2 regions of the Paenibacillus sp. cl141a genome follow, and region 1 is predicted to be linked to the other one. Evidence: riboswitches for the same ligand, from Rfam matches in the RefSeq annotation. Region 1 holds a riboswitch; the other holds the start of a gene.
What was found. Region 1 has a riboswitch for S-adenosylmethionine ahead of metA (homoserine O-acetyltransferase MetA). Riboswitches for the same ligand answer to the same signal wherever they lie in the genome.
Positions count from the first base shown of each region.

Region 2: it holds a riboswitch for S-adenosylmethionine, as region 1 does, so the genes downstream of both, BMX45_RS05265 (methionine ABC transporter ATP-binding protein) here and metA (homoserine O-acetyltransferase MetA) in region 1, are expected to answer to the same signal.

Region 1 covers NZ_FNZO01000002.1:407,512-410,933, forward strand. Annotated here, with positions in the region: gene corA (magnesium/cobalt transporter CorA) at 1-481, opposite strand, end outside; SAM riboswitch class I at 924-1,052, shown strand; gene metA (homoserine O-acetyltransferase MetA) at 1,184-2,101, shown strand; gene BMX45_RS07045 (PLP-dependent transferase) at 2,126-3,310, shown strand; gene BMX45_RS07050 (aminotransferase class I/II-fold pyridoxal phosphate-dependent enzyme) at 3,307-3,422, shown strand, end outside.
Region 2 covers NZ_FNZO01000002.1:43,596-47,017, forward strand. Annotated here, with positions in the region: gene BMX45_RS05255 (COX15/CtaA family protein) at 1-340, shown strand, start outside; gene BMX45_RS05260 (Cthe_2314 family HEPN domain-containing protein) at 770-1,489, shown strand; SAM riboswitch class I at 1,611-1,757, shown strand; gene BMX45_RS05265 (methionine ABC transporter ATP-binding protein) at 1,865-2,881, shown strand; gene BMX45_RS05270 (methionine ABC transporter permease) at 2,881-3,422, shown strand, end outside.

The sequences.
Region 1 (3,422 bases):
TCAGAATGTCTTCCTCCAGCTTTTCAATCCGCGCTTCAATTCGGTCCCCTACGGAGAAGTAGTTGTCCGTGACGAGGTCGATCAAGAGATAGAGGAAGCGGTCAGGCGTGCTGACTTCATCCTCCCAGAGAAGCGGTTTGACGGTGCGAAGCTCGTGGATCTTTTGCTTGGTCACCGTAATAATAAAATGCCTGCCCAGGAAAACATTCAATGCCCGAAGGAAAATCTCTTCATCGTCAAACCGGATGCTGTTCACGACGATAAAATAGTGGTTCTCGTATATTTCAATTTTGGGACGCTGCTCCTCTTCGCTGAGGCAATCCTCAACGGCAAGATCATGCAGGGAGAAGAGGGGCTGCAGTTCAGCTAAATCATCCACGTCCGCATCCAGCCAGTAGAAGCCGCTGGCCGGAGCTGTCAGCGTCATTTCGATGTCATCAACAGGGGTAAATACGCCCGAATCGACCAACCGGATTTTCATCTGATATCACTCCTTTGTCTAATCCAAGCTGCTTAAGTCAAGCAGTTAAGGCACAGGATATCAGCCCACCGGTGTACGGGCATAAATCGAGGAAGGTTAGAATACGATAAAAAGCGCATGAAAAATAACGCTGCCCTCTGCCGGTAAGCTGATCTTGATCCTATGCGGTTGTGCGTCTTGTGCATCCAGTTTCTGGCTCGGGTCACCGTCCATCTTCCATGTCACCTCTTTCATACTCGGTTTTAAACAGCACTTGTCTAGTATAACGCCGGGTGTAGGACCTTTCAAGTGAAATCCGGAGCAGTCCAAGGGCCATGATATAAGGTATGGAAACCTTTGGTGAAGTGTGACAAACTCATGAAAAGGTTCTTGACGAAAAATTGAGGATGATTTAAAGTAGGTATCAATTACGAAACAATTCCAAACAACTGAATAAAGCGAAATCTTATCAAGAGCAGGTGGAGGGACTAGCCCTATGAAACCCGGCAACCGGCGGCAACATCGCACGGTGCTAATTCTTGCAGGAGATACGACGATTGTATAAGCCGTTGTATAGCCTGACAGATGAGAGAGGCGCATTGTGATACGTATATGATGACCTTTCTCTACTTCGAGAAAGGTCTTCTTGCGTTTATACAGTCTAACGCTCTTTCTCACAGCTTTATGGATGTATCATTTCATATTTCGAAGGAGTGAGCCGAGATGCCAATTAAAATTCCGGATGCCCTGCCGGCAAAGGAAGTTCTGGCTGGAGAAAACATTTTTGTCATGGATGAGAGTCACGCGTTTCATCAGGATATCCGCCCGCTGCGGATTGCGATCCTGAATTTGATGCCAACCAAGGAAACGACAGAGACCCAGCTGCTGCGATTGATCGGGAACTCCCCGCTCCAGGTGGATGTCGTCCTTCTTCACCCGAGTTCCCACGTATCGAAGAATACGTCGGCCGAGCATTTGAAATCATTTTACAAAACCTTTGAAGAAGTGAAGAACCGTCGTTTTGACGGCATGATCATTACAGGAGCTCCGGTCGAGCAGCTGGAGTTCGAAGAAGTGAATTACTGGGATGAGCTTACTGAAATTTTTGAATGGACCAAGACGCATGTGACCTCTACGCTCCATATCTGCTGGGCGTCGCAAGCCGGGCTTTATTATCATTACGGCGTGCCGAAATACAGCCTCGAGGAAAAATGCTTTGGCGTGTTTCCGCATACGATCAATGAAGCGTGTACCAAGCTGCTCCGCGGATTTGACGAAATGTTCTTTGTCCCGCATTCCCGTCATACGGAAGTTCGGCGCGAAGACATAACAGGCGTGGACGATTTGGTTATCTTGTCCGAGTCCGAGGAAGCAGGGATTTATTTGGTATCAAGCCGGGACGGCAAGCAGATTTTTGCCACAGGGCATTCCGAGTATGATGCGGACTCCCTGAAATGGGAGTATGACCGGGACGTTGCCAAAGGCATGGACATCGCGCTGCCTCGCAACTATTATCCGAACGATGATCCAACAAGAACGCCTCCGTCCATATGGCGCGCGCATGCAAACTTATTATTCACTAATTGGCTCAATTACTATGTATATCAGGAAACGCCATATGACATCGGTCCGCAAATATAAAAGCGTACGGGAGGAGAGTTTGTGATGGAGAAGAAACCTTTGAATATAGAGAGCCGGCTGGCACAGATCGGATCGGTGCAGGAACCGGTAACCGGCGCTGTGAATTTTCCGATTTATCAGGCTACGGCATACCGCCATCCTAAATTAGGCCAGAGCACGGGGTTTGATTATGCCCGCACCAAGAATCCGACCCGTTCGGTGCTCGAGGATGCTTGCGCCGAGTTGGAATCCGGTGACGCCGGCTTTGCCTGCAGCTCGGGCATGGCGGCCCTTCAGACGATTTTTGCGCTGTTCGGTCAAGGCGACCACCTGATCGTATCGCTCGATCTGTACGGAGGAACGTATCGGCTGCTGGAGCGGATCATGTCCAAGTTCGGGGTAACGGCAACCTACGTGGATACAAACGACTTGGATGCGCTGGAAGGATCCAGACGACCGAACACGAAGGCCGTATTTATCGAAACGCCGACGAATCCGCTCATGATGGTTACAGATATCGAAGCCGTCTGTACGTGGGCAAGACGCCATCAATTGATCAGCATCGTGGATAATACGCTGCTAACCCCGTATTTCCAGAGACCCATCGAGCTTGGGGCGGATATCGTCATACATAGCGCCACCAAGTATCTGGGAGGGCATAACGATGTGCTGGCAGGCATTATCGTGACGAAGGGCAAGGAATTATCCGAGGAGATGGCCTTCCTTCATAACTCCATCGGGGCGGTGCTGAGTCCTTCCGATTCCTATCAGTTAATGAGGGGAATGAAGACACTCGCGCTTCGCATGGACCGACACGAATCGAATGCAACCGCGGTGGCAACCTTTTTGACAAGCCACCCGGCGATCGGCGAGGTATATTACCCGGGGCTGCCGGATCATCCGGGGCATGAGATCCAGAATCGCCAATCCAGCGGCAACACGGGCATTTTCTCCTTCAAGGTGAAGGACGCCCGCTATGTCGAGCCGGTGCTGCGGCACATCAAACTGATTGCATTCGCAGAAAGCCTCGGAGGTGTCGAGTCCCTGATGACATACCCGGCCGTCCAGACCCATGCGGACATCCCGCTTGAGATTCGGGAAGCGATCGGCGTGGACGACCGCTTGCTTCGGTTCTCGGTCGGCATCGAGCATGCGGATGACCTGATCGCGGATTTGGATGCTGCGCTGGGCGCGGCTATGGCAGAAGTGGAAGGGAGCACGGGAGCATGAGCATCGATAAAGGACCATCCGGCTTGGAAACCCAAACCAAGCAGGTATCAGCAAAACGGGGACACGAAGAAGAACTCCGTTTCGAGACGAAATTATTGCATTTCGGCGGGGA
Region 2 (3,422 bases), 360 kb from region 1:
CATCGCCTTTATGCACCGCGTGGCCGCGCTGCTGCTGCTGCTCGTGGTGGCGGTGATGGGGCATTTTGCATATTGGCGCAATCGCGGTAACCGGGAAATCCAGATGCTGGGCATTTCGGCAACCGTACTGTGCCTGCTGCAGGTATTCAGCGGCGCCCTCATTATGGCTACGATGCATAACGAGGAAGTGTACGTATTCTCCGCACTGGGTCATACACTGCTGATCTCGGCGCTGTTCGGCGTACTGTGTTATTTAAGCGTCCGGGTATGGCAGCTCAGCAAGCCGCTTGAAGCCGAAATACGGAAGGGCCACGATGTGCCTCGGGAAAAGATCGTATAAGGAAGAACGCCGATCATTCCGTTAAGAAAATCCTATATTCTATAGCATACATGCATGCAAAGTCCCCGGACCGGAGTTCGAGGGCTTTGTTGTATAGAAATGAATGGAGCTTCCGGCAGCCGTATCGAAAAGGTTTGATAAGGCAACGAATTTGTTTATATTTAATAACACCGGAGAAATCACAAGTCGCTCCATGCTATGGAGTTGTCTTCCCGTTTCGGGGGCATCCTAACAGGACGAGCCCGGATTGGCGCAGCAGATGATGACAGTCATGGGATGCCCAAGGGCCTGATGGCGATCCGGATGAGTTGCCCCCGCGCGAGGATATCGCCGTGAAGACGGCCGCTGAGCGCTGGAATGACTATATTGGCATTGGCAAAATCGAGATCAAGAACCAAGGTTAATCTGATAACGCGAGGGGGTACCGCCATGCTTCGAATGTTACTTGGGGAACAGCCCCGGCAGAACAACGGCCTGCTTGAGGAAGCCATTGAATCGATGGTGAAGACAACCCGGCTGCTGCAGGAGGAAATGGATAAAAATCAGGATCCGACGCATGATTTTCGCAAGCTGGAGATCTGGACCCGGGGACTGATCGTCTCCCTGGATGAGCTGGAGCAGAGCTGGAATGCGGCCAAGCATTTCAGTCAATCGGTCCAATCGGGTTACATCGATGATATGTCGATTCAGGAGCAAGGGGAATATCAACGATATGTGTATTTTTACAAAAACGGCTTCATCCGCGTATTCTCGATCCTTGACAAGTTGGGCACGGTGCTGAACGATTTGTTTGATCTGCATACTTCCAAGGTAAAGGCGCATTTTTCTTATTTTACGGTTCTGCGGCAGTTCAGATTTTTGAAGGCCCACGGTGAGCTGGCCGAAGAGCTGGAAGCGATCAAGGATCGCTACAAAGCGCCGCTGAACGCGCTCCGCAAAAGGCGCAACGCTGAAATTCATTACATGAACTCCGAGATGCAGGATGATTTGTGGCAGCGCCATCAAGGGCTGTCCGACAAAATCGAGCTGGAGGATATCGACAAGCACCTGGACGATCTCCAACAGGGCATCGATATGGTATGCCGCACCCTGGCCGCTTCGTATAAATATACGAACAAGCTGTGGGCTGAAAATGGAGTGCGGGCTTAGGCACAAAATCGCCATGAAATTCCTTTTGACAAAAGCCTGAAAAGAATCTATACTAACTATTGCATTCATTAAATGTTATCAAATCAGATCAATTTAATCGGAAAAATTTCATATCGATGTTTTCTTATCGAGAGAGGCGGAGGGACAGGCCCGATGAAGCCCGGCAACCGACTTCTTGCGTACCATTGCTTAATGCGATGACGCTTGGAGTGACATGGTGCTAATTCCTTCAAAGCTAGGGGATACCTTCAGCTTTGACAGATGAGAAAAGGCGTTGACTTTTACGTAAAGAGGGCCCTTTTTGATTCTACAAAAAGAGGCTCTTTTCTTTTGGGTAAATAGATATGAAGCTAAGGAAAAAGGAGGATAATCGGATTGATTGAGCTCAAGCAATTGACGAAGCAGTACGGAAAAGCCGGGTCATTAACAACTGCGTTGTCCGAATTGGATTTGTCGATTGAAAAAGGAGAAATTTTCGGAGTGATCGGACACTCCGGTGCAGGGAAAAGTACATTGATCCGCTGCATCAATTTACTGGAGCGTCCCACCTCCGGCGAGGTGTGGGTGAACGGCAAAAATTTGACGTCGCTCGGCAAGAAGCAGCTTCAGGCGGAGCGCCGCAAAATCGGGATGATCTTTCAGCACTTTAACCTGCTGTCTTCCGCGACGGTGTACGATAACATTGCGTTTCCGCTGCGTCTGATCAAGACGCCGAGGGCCGAATTGGAGCGCAAAGTATCCGAGCTGCTGGCTTTGGTCGGCTTGGAGGCGCATCGCGACAAATATCCGTCCCAGCTGTCAGGGGGCCAGAAGCAGCGGGTGGGCATCGCCAGGGCGCTCGCGAGCGATCCCGAAATGCTGCTATGCGACGAGGCCACTTCGGCCCTTGACCCGCAAACGACGGATTCGATTCTGCGCCTGCTGCTGGACATTAACAAAAAGTTTCATCTGACGATCGTGTTGATTACCCATGAGATGCACGTCATTCAGAGCATATGCGACCGGGTCGCCGTTATTCATCAGGGCGGCATCGTAGAGCAAGGACCGGTAACGGAAGTGTTCCTGAAGCCGAAGCATGAAGTGACGCAGGAATTCATCCGCCAGGAGATGGACAGCGGCGAAGCGCTGCGGCTGGCTATGCAGGGTCAGGTAAACGGCCCTTCAAGAGCGGTTCAAATCACGTTCCTGGGGTCGAAAACGTACGAATCGATCCTGTCCCATACGGTTCATGAGACGGGCGTGAATTTTGCGATTCTGCAGGGTACGATCTCAACGCTCAAAGATACGCCGTACGGCCAGCTCATCGTCCGTTTCGAAGGGGAAGAGCGCGCGATTGAAGATACGATCCGGAAGCTGCTTGAACAAGGACTAGACGTGGAGGTGATTCATTGATGTTCGGACTAGATTTTACCCAGATCGACTGGAAAGAGATATGGACGGCAACATTGGATACCCTGCGGATGCTGGGGGCTTCGGCCTTGTTCAGCTTCATCATCGGACTGCCGGTCGGCGTGCTGCTCTACATGGCCGCAAGATCCACGTCCGGGTTGGTACGCTTCGGTTACACGATCCTGTCGTTCATTGTCAACATCCTGCGCTCGGTTCCGTTCATTATCTTGATCGTGGCGATGATTCCGATTACGAAGTCGATCGTAGGTGTTTCGTACGGCGTGCTGGGCACCATTCCGCCGCTGGTGATCGGCGCTGCTCCATTCTTTGCAAGGCTCGTGGAAACGGCTTTGAATGAAGTGGATAAAGGCGTGATTGAGGCGGCTCATGCCATGGGCTCCTCGACAAGCCAAATCGTATGGAGGGTGCTCCTTCCGGAGGCGCGTCCGGGCCTATTAGCCGGGATGACGATCACGATTGTAACCCTGGTATCATATACCGCGATGTCCGGTCAAGTCGGGGGCGGCGGTTTAGGGGATTTGGC